One region of the Bacillus sp. SD127 genome, then DNA from elsewhere that is predicted to be linked to it. Evidence: riboswitches for the same ligand, from Rfam matches in the RefSeq annotation. Region 1 holds a riboswitch; each other region holds the start of a gene.
The links. A riboswitch is a leader RNA that binds a small molecule or an ion and turns the genes downstream of it on or off. The one in region 1 is predicted to bind cyclic di-AMP.
Positions count from the first base shown of each region.

Region 2: it holds a riboswitch for cyclic di-AMP, as region 1 does, so the genes downstream of both, ACQVGS_RS19625 (dicarboxylate/amino acid:cation symporter) here and ktrA (potassium uptake protein KtrA) in region 1, are expected to answer to the same signal.
Region 3: it holds a riboswitch for cyclic di-AMP, as region 1 does, so the genes downstream of both, kimA (potassium transporter KimA) here and ktrA (potassium uptake protein KtrA) in region 1, are expected to answer to the same signal.

Region 1 is NZ_CP191226.1:1,082,960-1,089,251, forward strand. Features, by position in the region: gene ACQVGS_RS05515 (MFS transporter) at 1-679, shown strand, start outside; gene ACQVGS_RS05520 (glucosaminidase domain-containing protein) at 830-1,678, shown strand; gene ACQVGS_RS05525 (YiaA/YiaB family inner membrane protein) at 1,786-2,049, shown strand; gene ktrB (Ktr system potassium transporter KtrB) at 2,085-3,422, opposite strand; gene ktrA (potassium uptake protein KtrA) at 3,429-4,097, opposite strand; cyclic di-AMP (ydaO/yuaA leader) riboswitch at 4,169-4,318, opposite strand; gene bslA (biofilm surface layer hydrophobin BslA) at 4,470-5,015, opposite strand; gene gbsR (transcriptional regulator GbsR) at 5,223-5,765, opposite strand; gene betB (betaine-aldehyde dehydrogenase) at 5,966-6,292, shown strand, end outside.
Region 2 is NZ_CP191226.1:3,760,377-3,766,668, reverse strand. Features, by position in the region: gene dctP (C4-dicarboxylate transporter DctP) at 1-815, shown strand, start outside; gene ACQVGS_RS19630 (AI-2E family transporter) at 961-2,013, shown strand; cyclic di-AMP (ydaO/yuaA leader) riboswitch at 2,063-2,194, shown strand; gene ACQVGS_RS19625 (dicarboxylate/amino acid:cation symporter) at 2,267-3,505, shown strand; gene ACQVGS_RS19620 (ABC transporter ATP-binding protein) at 3,596-4,522, shown strand; gene ACQVGS_RS19615 (ABC transporter permease) at 4,542-5,282, shown strand; gene ACQVGS_RS19610 (hypothetical protein) at 5,378-5,713, shown strand; gene ACQVGS_RS19605 (acyl-CoA dehydrogenase family protein) at 5,842-6,292, shown strand, end outside.
Region 3 is NZ_CP191226.1:3,777,728-3,784,019, reverse strand. Features, by position in the region: gene ACQVGS_RS19720 (cellulose biosynthesis cyclic di-GMP-binding regulatory protein BcsB) at 1-2,097, shown strand, start outside; cyclic di-AMP (ydaO/yuaA leader) riboswitch at 2,234-2,378, shown strand; gene kimA (potassium transporter KimA) at 2,569-4,392, shown strand; gene ACQVGS_RS19710 (NUDIX hydrolase) at 4,450-4,902, shown strand; gene ACQVGS_RS19705 (pyruvate oxidase) at 4,965-6,292, shown strand, end outside.

The DNA of each region.
Region 1 (6,292 bases):
TGATATATCCCGAGATCATCTCATTCTTTTAAACATGACTCTATTGATTGGAGTGGCCATCGCAGCTATTGCGAGTGCTCTGTTATATGATAAAGTCGGACCAGGGATGCTGGGGATTATAGGTTCTCTCATTCTCGTTTTTGTGAATTTTCAATGGCTTCATATGCAGTATCAATCGTCTCTCTATGTGTTTGCGGCGCTGTTCATCATGCTGGCAGCAGGAACCGGCCTGACGGTCGCAGCAGGACTAATGGGAGCCGCTATGGGCGGCCCGCTTCCTGATCTGGTCAAAAGAATGACAGCTGTTCAGTTTTTAAGATTGTTTGTCTATATGGGTGTGCCTATCCTGATCGGCTATTTCACGAAAAAGGATGCTGCCAGACAAAACGGATCGATGCAGGATTCTATGATGACTGCCTATCATGATCTTTTTTTGATTTCTTTTATCCTGAGCGTGCTGCTCGTTTGTTTATCGTTTTGTATGAACGCCACCGGAATGGGGCACAAACTGGCTCATAAGCCTCATGATAAAGGAAAATCCGCTTCGGAAAAACCGGCTGTTTCTGCACATGGACTGACAAAGGCTGCCGTAAAATCTCATAAAGTCATACATGATCAAGAATATCGTGATGCGCTCAGACATTTTAAACAGCACAGTCTTACAAAAATAGATACATGATCACTGCCTTTCCCTTGATGGGAAAGGCTTTTTGTGTGTTCTCTCTCAAACTTTATCCCTAAAGAATTGAAAAATATTAGAAGTACAAGTAAAATTCTTAAAGGTAGATTCTTTTACACTCGTAATCTTTTAAATCGAAGGAAGGTTTTCATGGCCCGTAAAAAACTGAAAAAACGTAGACTCTTCATTTCTCTATTTTTCGTTGTATCGATTCCGCTAGCCTTGTTTGTTTTAGCGACAACTCTTTCAAAGCCAATTGAAACATCCAAAGAACCTGAAGAAATTGATGAACAGCAAGTATTTATTGACAGCCTTTCCGGACATGCTCAAATTTTATATGAAAAATATCATGTCCTTCCCAGCATAACGATAGCTCAGGCCATACTCGAATCTGACTGGGGAAACAGCGAGCTTGCCTCTAAAGCCAACAACCTGTTTGGCGTAAAAGGAAATTATAAAGGACATCACGTTACCATGGATACAGATGAATTTGAAAAAGGGGAAAGAAAAACGATTCGCGCGAAATTCCGCAAATACAGCACGTTTTTTGAATCAATGGATGATCACGCCAAATTATTTGTCCAAGGCACATCGTGGAATAAAAAGAAGTATAAGCCGGTGCTTGAAGCTGAGGATTATAAAGAAGCAGCAGGCGCTCTTCAAACATCAGGCTATGCCACAGATCCGGAATATGCTGACAAAATCAGCGCCATTGTGGAAAAGTACGATTTAGATGAATACGATGAGGTGAATCCATCTCTGAAATCTGTGGATTTAAAAGGCTCCATCAAAGACAGCGCCGTTCAAGATGTATGGTCTAAGCCTTCTACTGATGATCAATCCATTAAGCTGACCTCTGCGCAATCTTACGTTGGCAAGGATATAAAGGTTGTATCTAAAAAACAGAAAGGCCAGTCCACATGGTACCAATTCCAAGTCAATAATAAACTGGTCGGCTGGATTGATGACTCAGCTGTTGAAATAAAGGAAGCAACCTGAGCCGTTTTTCCTGGTATTTTTATTTTTTTGTTCCATTCAGGGGAATTTGAGGTATAATATTCCACGGAAGTTATCACTTAATAACTATGCTTCAGGAGGGAACAAAGGTGCAGAAATATAGACGGAGAAACACGGTTGCCTTTACTGTATTAGCTTATTTCACTTTTTTTGCGGGAGTATTTTTGTTTTGTATCGGACTCTATAACGCTGATAATCTCGAACTCAATGAAAAAGGCTACTACATTGCAGTGATGATCCTTGTAGCGGTCGGCGCGATCCTTACACAAAAAGTGACGCGTGATAACGCAGAAGATAATGATATCATCGCGGAGCAGGAAAAAAGACAAAGTCAATCTCATATTGAATCATAAAAAATCCGGCATGTAATATGCCGGATTTTTTTACATTACCCAGTAAACACCTCACCGTCAGGGTAACGAATATTTGATTTTTCTGTTTTAGCAAATGAAAAAACAAACGTCAACGGACCGATTCTTCCGATGAACATAATCGCAATAATGATACATTTCCCCGCTGTTGTCAGTTCGGGTGTCAGCCCCATTGTCAGTCCGACCGTTCCGAAAGCTGAAAAAGTTTCAAAAACAACCTGTATAAACGGCGCTTGTTCTGTAATGGTCAAGGCGAAAATCCCTATAAAGACGATGAACAAACTGATAACACTGACTGCTAAGGCCTTAATAATGATCGGATATTTTATGGTCCGGCGGAAAATAACAGTTTCTTTATGCCCTCTTAAATAAGTGATGACAGACATCAAAATCACAAGAAAAGTAGTCAGCTTAATACCGCTCGCCGTTGAAGCGCTGCCCGCTCCGATAAACATCAACAGCAGGACAAATACAATGGTGCCTTCTCTCATGCTGCCAAAATCCACAGAGTTAAAGCCCGCGGTTCTCGGCGTCACTGCCTGAAAATACGAAGCCCACAGTTTATCTGGCAAATGCAAGGAACCAAGCGTGCCGGGGTTGCTGTACTCTAAAATAAAGATAATCAGTGTGGCAGCAATATTCAAAACGAACGTTCCCGCTAGCATCAGTTTTGTATGTAATGAAAAGGCTTTGAAACGCCGATTTTTCAGGATGTCAAATAGCACCGTAAACCCGATGCCCCCTGTGATAAATAAGATAGTAATGACAAGATTGACTGCAGGATCACCAACGTAGCTCATTAAATTATCCGGCCATAAAGAAAAACCGGCATTGTTAAAAGCCGATATTGCATGAAACACGCTGGCAAACAATCCGGATGCCCAGCCATACTGGGGCACAAGCCGGATGGATAAGATCAGGGCGGCGATCAATTCGATACTGATTGAAAATAGAAACAGGACTTTGACAAGGCCTATCACGCCGCCGATTGTCGGCTGGTTTAAGGCTTCCCGGACCAGCATTCGTTCTTTCAATCCGATTTTTTTTCCTAAAATCATGACGATCAGAACAGCAAATGTCATAAAGCCAAGCCCGCCGACTTGAATCAGACCCATGATGACAGTTTGCCCGAACACCGTAAATTCTGTCCCAGTGTCAACAACTGCAAGCCCGGTAACAGTTGTAGCAGAAGCCGCTGTAAAAAGGGCATCTATCCATGACAACGGCTTCGCAGTAGAAATCGGGAGCTTTAACAAAAGAGAGCCAATAATAATAGTAAGAAAAAAACCAATCGCAAGCACTTGCGGGGGAGAAAAACGAACCCACTTGATTACAGTTTCCTTATGAAGTCCCACCTTTGTCTACATCCCTTCGTTTTCGAAGCGTTTAATATCCTTTTTGTGACCCATCATCACCAGGCAGTCTTGTTCGTAAATCACCTCTTCCGGTGCAGGAGAAAGGCGAACATCTCCATTATGTTTAATTGCCAGGATGGTACATCCGTACTTCGCTCTAACATTCAGATCATGAATGGATTTGGAATTCAGCTTTCGTGTTGCCAGCAGCTCAACAATACTGTAATCATCAGATAAGTCGATATAATTCAAGACATTTTCATCAGAGAGACTTTGTGCGATTTTGACGCCCATATCCTTTTCCGGATGAATAATGCGGTCGGCGCCGATTTTTTCCAGCACCTTATGGTGATAATAATTTTGAGCTTTCACCCAAATATTTGGAATGTGAAGCTCTTTTAATAGCAAAGTGGTCAGTGTGCTGGCTTGAATATTAGCCCCTATAGCCACGACCACATATTCAAAATTACGAATTCCCAGTGAAAGCAATTCGTTTTCTTCAGTGGCATTGGCAATGACCGCATGGGTTGCGTAGGAAGCGAAGGCATTGACCTTTTCTTCGTTAATATCAATAGCAAGGACCTCATGGCCCATTCTGTGCAGCTCTTTGCAAATGCTTCCGCCGAACCGTCCAAGCCCGATTACTGCAAATTGCTTGTTTTTTATTCTTCCCAATGTTCAAGACTCCCTTAATAAAATTAGCGTTTTGAAGTAAAAAAGACCATTACAAAGAATGGTCAAAATAGACCTCCTCTCTGTATACGCCTACGAGGTTAGCTGTCGGATTAGGGATTCAGAGTACCCCTTCTTACTAAGTAAGATTCACCCCAAGGCCGTTTTGTGAAACAGCCAATCATTGGTTTCCCCGTTCGTGTTTGATTAAGCGGTAAAAGAGACTTTATGAAATTGAACACTCAAGAATTTACTCCTGTTTCTAGTGTTTGTCAATTTAAATTTAATACAAGTGAAAAGGTAACTGGAAATAGAGGGAAAAGGGAGAGGAAAAGGAGTCAAAAAAAAGACCGGCGTTAAGCCGGCCCTCTGTGATTATTTACAGCCGCATGGCTGAGTCGGAGGTGTGCTGCGCTTAGCCACTTCGATGCTGGCTTCCGCGTAAAATTTATTTCCGATGCTCAGTGATTTGTTCTCTGCACGGAAAGTATATGTACCAGCGGCAGGAAGCGTTTTGTTATTCAGTTTTAACTTGAATTCACCAGCGCCTAATAAATCAAGAGCCAGAGGTACCCTTACTGTTTTACCGTTATTGAGGATCTGTGTTTCGCGCAATGCATTTCCGTTCATCGTATCTTTTGTATTTGCTGTAAATCCGCTTGGCAATGTAAATTCCATCACGCCAAGGCTGAGAAGCGTGTTTGGACGGTATGTCAATTCGATATCAGAGAAAGACCATTCTGTTTTGCTCGCTCCTTTAATTGTTGCAAACAATGAAGCTGTTGATTGGGCTCTCATCGTAGACTCAGTATGAGCAGAAGATGACTTAGATTCAGCTGCAAAAGAAGCTGAAGGTGCAGAAACGAGTAAACCGAGACTTAATACACTGATGGCCAAAGAAGATAATAACTTGCGTTTCATAACAAAAATTCCCCCTAATAAGTGATAAAGATTAAAGGCCTGCCTCTGCTTTCCACCTCCTCTTAAAGGCCAAATACAAATTTTACCTACATAAAATTACCATCAAATAAAATGGAAGTAAATGGGGTGTTTTTCCCGTATTTTTCAAATTTGTAGTAAATATAGCGGAAAAACAAAAAAACGTCCGGTTTTCCAGACGTTTTTCGATTATTTTGTTTCAATTGGTATAAATTTAAAGATCTCTCCGCTCTGCACCGATTCAGCGAGACGTTTCAGCCAATCGTAGTAGGCTTTAGAACTTTCCAGCTGCTCGTATAAACGCTGCGCTTCATTCTTCGTTTCCTCATTGAGTTCTTCCTTATGCAATATCTCTTGTAAATCAGCCTGAGCCTCCTCAATTGCTGATACATTCACCTGAACTTCCCGTTCCCATTTTGGCGGAAAGAAATTTGTGAAAAATTTAAAGAAATCTTTTTCGGCTACAAATGTGTGCTTGCGGATGCCACGGTGAAATGTCTTTTTCACGACATTTAAATCCTGAAGCTTTTTGACACCTGTGCTCATGCTGGGCTTGCTCATTTGCAGCTCCTCCCGCATTTCGTCAAGCGTCATTTCGTCCCGCATGTACATCGTTCCATATAATATCCCGACACTTCGGGTAATTCCGTAAAGATCCATTGTTTCAGCAATGGAGTCAATAACAAGATCCCGTGCCTGTTCTATAGCTGCAAATTCTGGATTTTCATCCATACTGACCCTCTTTTCCTTTAGAAAATTAAATTTGTTAAGTCATTTCTTTATGTTCTTTATCTTAACGAAACCTAGAGAAAAGTCAAAACGAAAAATCATAATTAGGGCTTTGACAGTTTAAAAACCTTATGTTAGATTAAGGTTGTTAAAAACATTAAATTTTTATTTAACAAACTTTATTTTCGTCAAGGAGGGCTTATATGAGTCAAACATTATACATTGACGGTGAATGGATCAGTGCCGAAAAAGGGCAGGTCCGCAGTATTATTAATCCATTTAATCAAGAAGAAATCGCAACAGTTAGCGAGGGCGGGCGTGAGGATGCCGTTAAAGCAATCGCTGCTGCACGAAGAGCTTTTGACGCAGGAGAGTGGCCTTCTCTTTCAGGGCTTGAACGCGGAAAAACAGTTCTGAAAATTGCGGAATTAATCAGACGCGATCTAGACGAGCTGGCTGAGCTCGAATCCCTTGATACAGGAAAAACGCTTGAGGAAAGCAAAGCCGATATGGACGATATCGCCAATGTT
Region 2 (6,292 bases), 1.6 Mb from region 1:
TATTCTTTTCCATTCTTTTCGGAGTCGGTCTAGCGGCATTAGGTGAAAAAGGGAAAAGCGTCATTGATTTTTTTGATAAAGTTTCACATGTCTTTTTCAAAATTATCGGCTATGTTATGCGTGCCGCTCCAATCGGTGCATTCGGAGCGATGGCGTATACGATCGGGCACTTCGGACTCGATTCCATCAAGCCGCTTGCCAGCTTAATGCTGTCCGTGTATATCACAATGTTCCTGTTCGTGTTTGTTGTTTTAAATATCATCTGCAAGCTATACGGATTCAGCCTGTGGAACTACCTGCGCTTCATCAAAGATGAGCTTCTCATCGTGCTCGGCACAAGCTCTTCAGAATCGGTTCTTCCGAGAATGATGGATAAAATGGAACGCTACGGCTGTTCAAAATCAGTCGTCGGGCTCGTTATTCCGACCGGGTATTCGTTTAACCTTGACGGAACATCCATTTATTTATCAATGGCGACTGTCTTTCTGGCTCAAGTGTTTGGAGTGGATCTCAGCATCGGACAGCAAATTACGATTATCCTCGTTCTGATGCTGACTTCGAAGGGGGCAGCCGGTGTGACAGGAAGCGGATTTATCGTTCTTGCGTCAACGCTGTCAGCACTTCAGGTCATTCCGCTTGAGGGTCTTGCGCTTCTGCTTGGTGTCGACCGTTTCATGAGTGAAGGAAGAGCGATTGTGAACCTGATCGGAAACGGAATCGCCACAATCATCGTTGCAAAAAGCGAAAAAGAATTCGATGAAGCAAAAAGCGTGGAGGCTGTGGAAGGCATGAAAAAAATGAAAGCAGCAGTCTGAAAAAAACGGCCCATTATGGGGCCGTTTTTTTAATTGTTTAAGAATAATTAAGGTGAGGACAGAGACCTCAGCATTTTTTTGTTATATAATTTACAAATGGATACTATATTGAATGAAGGACGTTTGTCCTAACAGGAGTGTATAAATGGCCGCTTTAGTAAAATTTTTTCAGCACCCGGGAGTAAGGCGTTTTTCCATCTTTGTCGTGTTAACTGGTGTGTTATATCTATTTAAGAGCATGATCAACTTAATATTGCTGACCTTCATTTTCACATTTCTTATGGATCGTTTGGAGCTTGTCGTCCGGCAATTTTTAAGCCGGTTCTTCCGCGTGAGCCAGCGGGTTGTCATTACGTTTCTCTACATTTTGCTGGCCGTGCTGCTTACAGTCGGAGGGTTTGTGTTTTATCCGGTCGTTGCCGCACAGATTCAGCAGCTGATCAAGCAGATTAAACATATTGCGTATCATCCAAGCAGCATTCCTTTCTTTGATGAGATCACAAGTGTTTTCGGAGATATTAATATTAGTTCGTATGTCAAAGAGGGTTTCAATGTACTATATACGTATCTGGCCGATATCAGCACATTCGGCTTGCAGATCGTGATGGCGCTCATTCTCAGCATGTTCTTCTTATTTGAGAAAAAACGGCTGTCTGAATTTATGGAGCAGTTTAAAACGAGCAAGCTTGCTGTTTTTTATAATGAGATTGCTTTTTTCGGAGGTAAATTCGCGAGAACATTCGGCAAGGTGCTTGAGGCACAATTTATCATTGCGCTCGTGAACTGCATACTGACTTTTATTGCACTCTGGATTATGCACTTCCCTCAGCTGTTGGGGCTGTCCATCATGGTTTTCTTTCTCGGATTGATCCCGGTAGCAGGCGTTGTCATCTCCCTGATTCCGCTTAGTATTATTGCATACAGCACAGGCGGCGGAATGTATGTGCTTTACATTGTGCTTGTCATTTTCGCCATTCATGCGATTGAGACATATTTCCTCAATCCGAAGCTGATGTCAGCGAAAACAGAGCTGCCGATCTTTTTCACATTTACAGTCCTGATTTTTTCTGAACACTTTCTCGGCATTTGGGGCTTAATTATCGGGATTCCGATCTTTGTATTTCTCCTTGATATTCTTGATGTAACCAACAAGGAAAATAGGCCTAAAAGACCTCGAGAGAAAAGTAACAAAAAATAGTTTACAAAATTGGATATTTTCTGTATAAATAAAACTACATCATACAAAAGTAAGCCACACGCTTAATCCTTTTTAAAAGGAGTGGGGGACCCAATCGTTTGGGGTTCATTTTTTATCTGAAAAACGGACATCTCTTCGTCCGAACCCGGCAGCTAACCTCATCAGCGTGAAGAGAGAATCCTGTGGTTTTATGATACAGCCAAAGCCCGCGGGAGTCTCTCGCGGGCTTTTTTTCAAAAAAGGAGGAATGCGGATGAAACTGGCAAGAAAGATCATCATTGCATTGGTTCTGGGTGCCGTCACGGGGATTATTCTTAATGTAACATCACCTGAATTATTTGAAAATTTGAATAAGTTTGTATTCGGGCCTCTTGGCACCATCTTTTTAAATCTCATTAAAATGCTTGTCGTACCGATTGTTTTTTTCTCTCTTACATTAGGAGTTGCCGGGCTTGGCGATCCTAAAAAGCTTGGCAGAATCGGTGTGAAGGCCATTTCTTATTTTCTCATCACGACAGCGGTGGCGATTACGATCGGGCTTATACTGGCGCTTGTCATTAAGCCGGGTGAGTTCGGCACTTATGATGTCTCATCCGCTAAATTCGAGGCAGAAGAAGCGCCGAGTGTTGCTGACACACTTCTGAACATGATTCCGGCCAATCCCGTTCAAGCGATGACCGAAGGAAATATGCTCCAGATTATCGTGTTTTCCATTTTTGTCGGACTCGGGATTACGATGCTAGGCAAAAAAGCGGATATGCTTTTGAAAGTCGTGGAGCAGGGCAATGAACTGATGATGTATCTGGTCAACCTGGTCATGAAGTTTGCGCCATACGGCACGTTTGGTCTCATTGCGACAGCTATCGGCAGCCAGGGATTCAGTGCAATAAAAGCGATGGGGCTGTACATGATTGTTGTTACACTGTCTCTTGTCATACATGCAATCGTCACATACGGTTCAACAGTGGCTCTTTTAGCAAAAAGAAATCCGATTACATTCTTTAAAGATTTCTCAGAAGTTATGGTCGTTGCGTTCAGTACCTCAAGCAGCAATGCAACGCTTCCGGTATCAATGGATGTAGCCCAGAAAAAACTAAAAGTGCCTGAGCCGATCAGCAGCTTCGTTCAGCCGCTCGGGGCGACGATTAACATGGACGGGACAGCCATTATGCAAGGGGTGGCCACCATCTTCATTGCACAGGTATTCGGACATGATCTTACATTTACGCAATTGCTGATGGTGATATTGACGGCTGTATTAGCAAGTGTGGGAACTGCGGGTGTTCCGGGAGTCGGTTTGATTATGCTCGCCATGGTGCTTCAATCAGTCGGCTTGCCTGTTGAGGGTATCGGATTGATCCTCGGAATAGACCGCTTGCTCGATATGCTTCGCACAGTGGTCAACACAACAGGAGACGCGGCCTGTGCCGTCATCATTACAGAAACAGAAAAGAACAAACAGCCGGAGCAAGCACCGACTCTATCGGTTTAACCAAACATTTGGAAGCAACAAATGCTATAATACAAACAGTGCCTATTTTTAGGCACTGTTTATTTTTGTCGAAAAAAGGAGGAAGGCTTTATGGCTGAGCCGATTTTACATATTGAAGGCCTTGATAAAAAAATAGGGTCTAAACAGATTTTAAAACAGATCAGCATGGACGTCAGGCAGGGAGAGATTATCGGTCTTCTCGGTCCGAACGGTTCCGGAAAAACGACACTCATCCGCATCATCGTCGGACTGTTAAAACAAAACAGCGGAAGCGTGGCCATCAACGGATTCAAGCATGATACTGAGTTCGAACAAGCGATGGAAGCTGTCGGCGCGATTGTGGAAAACCCTGAGTTTTACCCGTACCTGTCAGGCTGGGAAAACCTCAAACACTTTGCAAATATGCACAAAAAGATAACTGATGAAAGACTGGACGAAGTGGTGGAAAGAGTCGGGCTGACATCAGCGATTGATGATAAAGTGAAAACCTACTCCCTCGGCATGCGCCAGCGTCTCGGCATTGCTCAGGCGATTCTTCACCGGCCGAAGCTTCTCATTTTAGATGAGCCGACAAACGGTCTTGATCCTGCCGGTATGAAGGATTTTCGCGATCATATTAAGGAGCTCGCTGAAGAGGAAGGAACAGCGGTTTTATTCGCTACTCATTTATTGCGTGAAGTTGAAGACCTGTGTGACCGTGTGATCATCATACAAAAAGGCGAGATCAAAGCAGAAGTAAGCCTGAATGGAGCCGGTCAGAAAACGGAGAAAGCCGTTATAGAAGTGCAGCCGGCGGAAAAAGCGCTCGATTGGCTGATGGGCAATGGGTACTCAGCTGAACGTAAAGACGGCTCCATCGTGGTGGATATAGCGAAAGAAAATATACCAGAGCTGAACCGCTCGCTAGTCGGACAAGGACTGAACGTATTTTCAATTATGCCTTATACGCAGTCACTGGAAGACGAATTTATTAAAGCGACAACCGCTCATCAAGAGGAGGGAGAAGAGCTTGTCTAAATTAATATGGAATGAACATATGAAACTCTTTAATCGGAAAGTTACATTTGTTTCGCTTATATTGATGGCCGTTTTTCAATTTTTCATGGCGCTGATCATTAAACGGATCGTTATCAGTGCCGGAACTGACGAAAATTTCATCGGCTACTTTTCCTATACACCGAGCCTGAATATCTTGCTGCAGGCGTTAACCATTGTCATTGCAGCGACGATTATTTCTAATGAATTTGATAAAAAGACAATCAAATTTCTGCTCATACGCCCGGTCAAGCGGCAAAAGGTCTTTTGGTCGAAACTAATGACAGTTGTAATGGTCAGCTTCTATCTTTATCTGGCATACTACATTCTGGCTTTATTATTCGGTCTTGTCTTTTTTGGCACGTCCGTGACATCTGAATCAAAAACATTGTTCATCAACACATTGGAGCTAATCGGCACAAACTGGCTTGAAGCGGTGCTGATGGGATTATTCGGTTTGCTTTGTTCATCACTGTTCCGCAACAGTGCCATTTCAGTTGTTGTTTCTTTTGTTGTTTTATATGGAGCAAGTTCACTTGTGCAAATCATGAAGCTGTTTGAAAACAAATGGGGAAGCTTTTTGCTTTTTGCAAACACGGACTTCACTCAATACAAAAGCGGACAAACGGCTCTGTTTTCAGGCATGACGCCATTGTTCTCTGTAGGGATTATTGTGATTCATGCTGTTTTCTTCATTGCCGTTGCCTGGTGGAGTTTCTGCAAACGGGATGTTCGAATCTAAAGGCAAGGAATGACATTTTTGTGAAAAAGCTCACGTAAATCAATATCATTCAATGTTTTGGTTTATAATAAAGGTACTGACGGAGGTGTCTCGAATTGAGGAACTTTATTACCGCTTTACCGATTGTATTGCTGCTTGGATTCTCATTTGTGTCATTCATGTTTCAGTTTGAACATCTTGTATATTTCAGGCTCGCGCTGGGGTTGTTTTCTCTCGTGGGGCTGTACATGATATATAAAATGAAGACGGGTATCCGTTATTTTATCATATATCTGTATGCAAGCTGGATTGTGCTTGCGGCAGTTACTGCCTTTGAAGAGCCGATTTTCTCAAGCTTTTTCTTCGGCGGATTGGTCATGACAATGGGTTACCTGACTTATATGCTCATTTATCTCGGTATGAAACAAGACCGGGATGCAAATCCGGTTTAAACACGCTGTTCCCTCGGGAACGGCGTGTTTTTCTATCGTGGACAAATTGTTAACAGTTGCGGAATCATGGCTGGAAATCTATAATACATATTAAATTTATCGGAATTGAAAAAATGGGGGGCTGCCGGATGTCATTATTTGTACGGAACGAAAAACAGCGGCAATGGATAGAGAAAATAGGACAGCTAGCGGATGAATTTCAGCAAACAGCCGCTGAGGATGATGAACAGGGACGATTTCCTGCCGAAAAAATACAAAAACTGCGTGATTCGGGATATACGGCGATAACCGTGCCAAAATCCCATGGAGGAGCAGGAATGTCTGTTTACGACATGCTGCTTTTTCAAGAGCGGCTTGCACGGGGAGATGCTCCTGCAGCTCTGAGCATCGGCTGGCATTTAAGCGTGATGGGAGAGCTCGGAGAAGGAAACAGCTGGGATGAAGATGTGTTTGCGTTTATCGCAAAGGAAGTCCAAAACGGCGCCGTGATCAATAGAGCAGCGACAGAAGCGAAAACTGGGAGCCCGACCAGGGGAGGACGCCCCGGGACTGCCGCCGTCAAAAAGGACGGCAAATGGG
Region 3 (6,292 bases), 1.6 Mb from region 1:
ATTTTTCTTACAAGCTTTCTGCTGCTGGCAATGACCGGACAATCGGCCTTTGCCCAAGAGATGCAGGTTGATGGCTCGCTTCTGGGCAAAAGCAGCCGTGAACAAGCCAAACAGCAGGTGCTGACAAACGATCTTATGACATTGTACGGATCAAAAGACAGCGCGGAACTGACGTATCAGATTCCGGCAGGCGCCTCTTCCGGCAGCCAGCAATTGGTGATTGAATATGAGGCATCAGATCTTTTAATTTCTCCTTCATCGTTAACGGCTGTAATTGACAATGAACCGGTAAAAACGTTAAAGCTAAACGGCGATTCAAAACGGAAAACACTGAAGCTGAACTTGAACAAAAGCCAGTCCGCCCCAGGCTATCACAGCGTATCACTGAAATTTTACGGCGTCTTGAAAGAGGGCGTCTGCGTCAGACAGGATACGTCCGGCAACTGGATCAAAGTTTATCCGGACAGCCGCCTGACACTGGCGGACAGCAGCGAAGCGAAGGGAACATCACTTGAACATTACCCATACCCATTTGCCCAATCGGGAAATACAGCGGAAGAGACTGCTATTGTCATTCCGGATAACCCGAGCTCGGCAGAAATTGAAGCGGCTGTCAAGACAGAAGGATACCTGAAAACTGCGGACAGCAGTGTCAGCATTTCGTTTGTGAAGGAATCTGAAGTGAAGCAAATCGACAAGCCGACCATTTTCATCGGAGTGGATAAGCATTGGAACGGCAAGGTGAAGAAGCTGATCAAACAAGCCGGCTTACAGGCAAAAGGAGAAAAACTTCTGCTTGCGGAGCGCGTGCTGAAAGCACAGGGCAAGCAGCAGCCGGTTCTGTTTGCACAAACGGCATCTGATGATGTGCTCTCAGAAAAAATCAGCGCCATCGCCGATCAGACTTACACCGGCCAGCTAAGCGGGGAAACACTTTCAATTGGCAAGCTTCAGAAGGCTGAAAAGCAGGTAAGCAATAAGCTGACCCTTGAGAAATTCGGGGCAGAAGATATGACAATCGGAGCTGACAAAACATCTTCAGCACATTATTTTTATCCGGCTTCTGCGATGATAGACCAAAATCAATCAGCCAAGCTGTCGCTTAAACTAAAGAAATCGGAAACGATTCAAGCAGCCGCGGCAGAAAGCGGTTCAGCCTCTCAAGCAGCAGAGCTGAAGGTCCTCATCAACGGTCAGCCGCATTCAGTTCGCCTTGATGAATTAGGGAAAGAAGATAAAAACGGATACTATCATGTCACGCTGAAAGTAGACCCTGAGCTGCTGCAGAAAAACCGCTACATTGATATACAGTTTATCACCACGGGCTTAAAGGAAAACAACCCTTGCAACACAACGGACGAAGAGAAATGGGTCTTCATTGATAAAAGCAGCACATTGTCTTACACGATCAAAGGCACATCTCCGTCAGCCGATTTTCAAGAATGGCCGCTTCCATACGCCGGAAATCAGGAACAGGCAACACTGATTGTGCTACCTGACAGCGTGAGCAAATCCAAGCTTAAGGAGCTTTCTCTCGTTACTGATTCCTTTGGAAGCGAAGCCCAGCAATCTTTCACAGTAAGGAAAGCATCTGAAGTTAAAGCGGAGGACGCGAAAGGCCGGAACTTAATTTTCATCGGCGGCATTAGCCAGTTCTCTCTTTTGAAAGAGAAATCTTCTGATCTGCTCGTGCCTCAAGCGAAAAACGGCTCGTTTGACGTGTCGGGCTTTGAAATGCTGAACGAGACGACGAAACAAGTGGCATTTACCCAAGCGTCTTTATGGGATTCAAATTATACGATGGCTGTTTTTGCGCCGCTGAAAGGAAATGGCGCGGCCGTCACAAAAGAAATCATCAGCTTTTTGAACAGCAATGATGACACGGCGACCGTCATCAATGAAACAAACAGCCAGCAGGTGTTTACAAACCACCAGCAGCTCAAATCGGAAACAAACAGTTCTGAAACAGAAAAAACAGCACAAGATCATGGGCAACAACTGCTGTATATCGGCGTGCTGGCTCTCATGATGGTAATTGCGGCAGCCTTCATTTGGGTAACCGTTAGACGAAGAAAGAGAAAGACAGACAGAGAATAAGGCAGAGGCTGTTATCAGCCTCTGTTTTTTTGTTTTTGGTTTAAATTTTCCATTTGTGGAACCTGTCATTTTATTTTTTTCTCCCGGTCGATAAGCCTCTTTACAACATACGTAAACGGGAGTATGATCTCTTTTAGAAAACAAATCGCTTAATCTGTAAACAGAGCGGGGGACCCATTTTAGCGGCATTTTGCCGCTCGGGGTGAATCCTTTTTAGGTAGGGCAAACTCTCATATGCCCGAATCCGTCAGCTAACCTCGTAAGCGTTCATGAGAGGAGATGAATGAAACCTGTGTTCGATGTTAAGGCACAGGGGCATCCGTTTGCCTCTGTGTTTTTTGCTGTTCAATTTTCAGGATGTAAATCGCATACAGAGACATCATAGCAGAAAGGGACTATTACAAAATGTGAGAACAGATGCGGATGTTTTATTGTTTTAATGAAAAATGAAATTAAAAGGGGAAGACATCGATGTATCATTCAATCAAACGTTTTTTGATTGGGAAACCGTTAAAATCACAAGCCGCAGGAGAACAAAAACTGACGAAATTAAAGGCGCTTGCCATGCTCTCCTCAGATGCTTTATCATCTGTCGCTTACGGAACGGAACAAATTCTTATCATATTGGCGGCGGTAAGCGCTGCTGCATTTTGGTATTCCATTCCGATAGCGGTCGGCGTACTCATTTTGCTGCTCGCGCTGATTCTCTCATACAGGCAAATTATTTACGCTTATCCGCAGGGCGGCGGGGCGTATGTTGTATCAAAAGAAAACCTCGGCGAAAAGCCCGGGCTGATTGCAGGCGGTTCATTGCTTGTCGATTATATATTAACTGTAGCGGTAAGTATTTCCGCAGGGACGGACGCCATCACGTCGGCGTTCCCGGCACTGCATGATTATCATATACCGATTGCTGTTTTACTTGTTTTAGTGATTATGATTTTAAATCTGCGGGGGCTGTCAGAATCAGCATCGATTCTTGCCTACCCGGTCTATCTGTTTGTGGCGGCGCTTTTCATCCTGATTGCCGTCGGTCTTTTTAAGCTTATGACAGGACAAATTGATCAGCCAGTCCATCATACACCGATCGGCACACCGGTAGCCGGCATTACGCTGTTTTTGCTGCTTAAGGCTTTTTCATCCGGCTGCTCCGCGCTCACCGGAGTTGAAGCGATCTCCAACGCGATTCCAGCCTTCAAAAACCCGCCTGCGCGAAACGCGGCGAGAACGTTAGCTATGATGGGGATCTTGCTTGCGGTTCTGTTTGCCGGCATTACGGTACTTGCATACGGTTACGGGACGGCTCCGAAACCGAATGAAACGGTCATTTCACAAATCGCATCGGATACCTTCGGCAGAAATGTGTTCTACTATGTCATTCAGGGTGTGACATCGTTAATTTTGGTCCTTGCGGCGAATACGGGCTTTTCAGCCTTCCCGCAGCTTGCCTTCAACTTGGCGAGAGACCAATACATGCCGCGCATGTTTACAGTAAGAGGCGACCGCTTAGGCTTCTCAAACGGGATTATCTTTTTAGGTGTTGCCTCAATTGTGCTGATTCTGTTATTTGGAGGGCAGACGGAGCACTTAATCCCGCTATACGCGGTCGGTGTGTTTATTCCATTTACCCTTTCACAAACAGGGATGTGCATCAAATGGATCAAACAAAAACCAAAAGGCTGGATTGGAAAAATGCTGATCAACACCTGCGGCGCATTGATATCGTTTATGGTTCTGTCCATCCTGTTTGTCACGAAGTTTAATGTCGTATGGCCTGTTTTAATCTTTATGCCGATCGTCGTTTTTTTGTTTTTTGCGATTAAAAATCACTATACGGCTGTCGGTGAACAGCTTCGTATCGTAAACAAACAGCCGGAAGAAATCAAAGGTACGGTCGTGATTGTGCCTGTAGCCGGCGTCACAACCGTCGTGCAAAAATCCATTCAATATGCGAAATCACTGTCAGATCAGGTCATTGCCGTTCACGTGTCGTTTGACAGAGAACAGGAAAAGAAAGTGGAAAAACGCTGGGAAGAGCTGAATAATGGAGTGCGTCTCGTCACGCTTCACTCTTCGTACAGAAGCCTGGTCCATCCGTTTGATAAGTTTTTGGAAACTGTTGAAGCAAAAGCGAAGAAGAAACAGTTTTCTGTCATGGTGCTGTTCCCGCAATTTATCACAAAAAAACGCTGGCACACCATTCTGCACAACCAGTCAGCCTTCCTGCTCAGAGTCCGGCTGTTCTGGAAGAAGGACATAATCGTTGCCACATTGCCGTATCATTTTAAAAAGTAAGCAGCTCAGACCAAGGGACATCTCCTTGGTCTTTTTTAAATAAAGGGGAAAATGGCGATGTATACGGAAGGGGCATTTGTCATAGTGACAAACACAAAACGGCAGATTCTGCTGGTCAAACGAAAAGACGTTCCTTTATGGGATTTGCCGGGCGGACGGGTTGAATCAGGAGAAACCCCGGAGGCAGCGGCGGTCCGGGAGGTAATGGAAGAAACGGGATATCTGATAGAGCCTTCCGGGAAATTGGGTGTCTATCAAAGACCTAAGTTTCAAGACGAACAGCATGTGTTTGCAGGGAACATAACAGGCGGACAAGCGATAGAAAACGGCATGGAAACGGCCGGGATGAAGTGGTTTTCGCCAGAGCGTCTGCCGCTTTTGATGGTGCCAAACCGGAAAATGCAAATCAGAGATTTTCTAAACGGCGCTGCGGGCATCCGTATTACCGTCAAGGACAAGAGCTTTTTGGCGGCCCTAGACCTGTTCAGAAGGAAATACAGCAAGCGATAGTTGCCTCCGGGTTTTAAACGCCTCCCCCTGTGGTATTGAAAAAGGAAAAAGGAGGATACGGCATGGCACACAAAACAGCAGGACAAACAATGACAGAACTGCTTGAACATTGGGGAGTTGATCATGTTTACGGCATCCCCGGAGACAGCATTAACGAATTTATTGAGGAACTGAGACACGAAAGAAATCAATTGGAATTCATCCAAACCCGCCATGAAGAGGTGGCAGCGCTGGCAGCCGCGGCTGAGGCAAAACTCACCGGCAAGATCGGTGTCTGCCTGTCAATTGCAGGGCCGGGTGCGGTGCACTTATTGAACGGTTTATACGATGCAAAAGCGGACGGCGCCCCTGTGCTTGCGATTGCAGGTCAGGTTTCCTCAGGTGAAGTCGGGCGGGACTACTTTCAGGAGATTAAGCTTGAGCAAATGTTTGAAGACGTGGCAGTGTTTAACAGGGAGGTACATAGCGCGGAGTCACTGCCGGATCTGTTGAATCAGGCGATCCGCACTGCCTACAGCAAAAAAGGCGTTGCGGTATTAAGTGTGTCAGATGATTTGTTTGCGGAGAAAATCAAACGGGAACCCGTTTATACATCACCGTTGTATATTGAAGGGAATCTTGAACCGAAAAAAGAACAGCTTGTGACATGCGCGCAATATATTAACAATGCGAAAAAGCCGATCATTTTGGCGGGACAGGGAATGAAGAAGGCGAAGCGGGAGCTACTGGAATTTGCGGATAAAGCAGCGGCGCCGATCGTCGTCACGCTCCCCGCAAAAGGCGTTGTTCCCGATAAGCACCCGCACTTTCTCGGCAACCTTGGACAGATTGGGACAAAGCCTGCCTATGAGGCAATGGAAGAATGCGATTTGTTAATCATGCTTGGCACCTCGTTCCCGTATCGTGATTACTTGCCGGAAGACACACCGGCCATCCAGCTTGATTCAGACCCGGCGAAAATCGGCAAACGCTATCCGGTAACAGCGGGGCTTGTCTGTGACTCGGCTCTCGGTCTGCGCGAATTGACGGAGTATATTGAACGGAAGGAAGACCGACGATTCCTAAATGCCTGCACTGAGCATATGCAGCATTGGTGGAACGAAATCGAAAAAGATGAAACTGAGGCGACAACACCGCTTAAACCTCAGCAGGTTATCGCACGTCTTCAGGAGGCAGCCGCGGAAGACGCGGTGCTGTCTGTAGATGTCGGCACTGTCACCGTCTGGATGGCACGGCATTTCAAAATGAACGTCAACCAGGATTTCATCGTTTCCAGCTGGCTTGCGACAATGGGATGCGGCCTGCCGGGAGCTATAGCGGCGAGCTTGTCTGAACCGGAGCGCCAAGCCATCGCAGTCTGCGGTGACGGGGGCTTTTCCATGGTCATGCA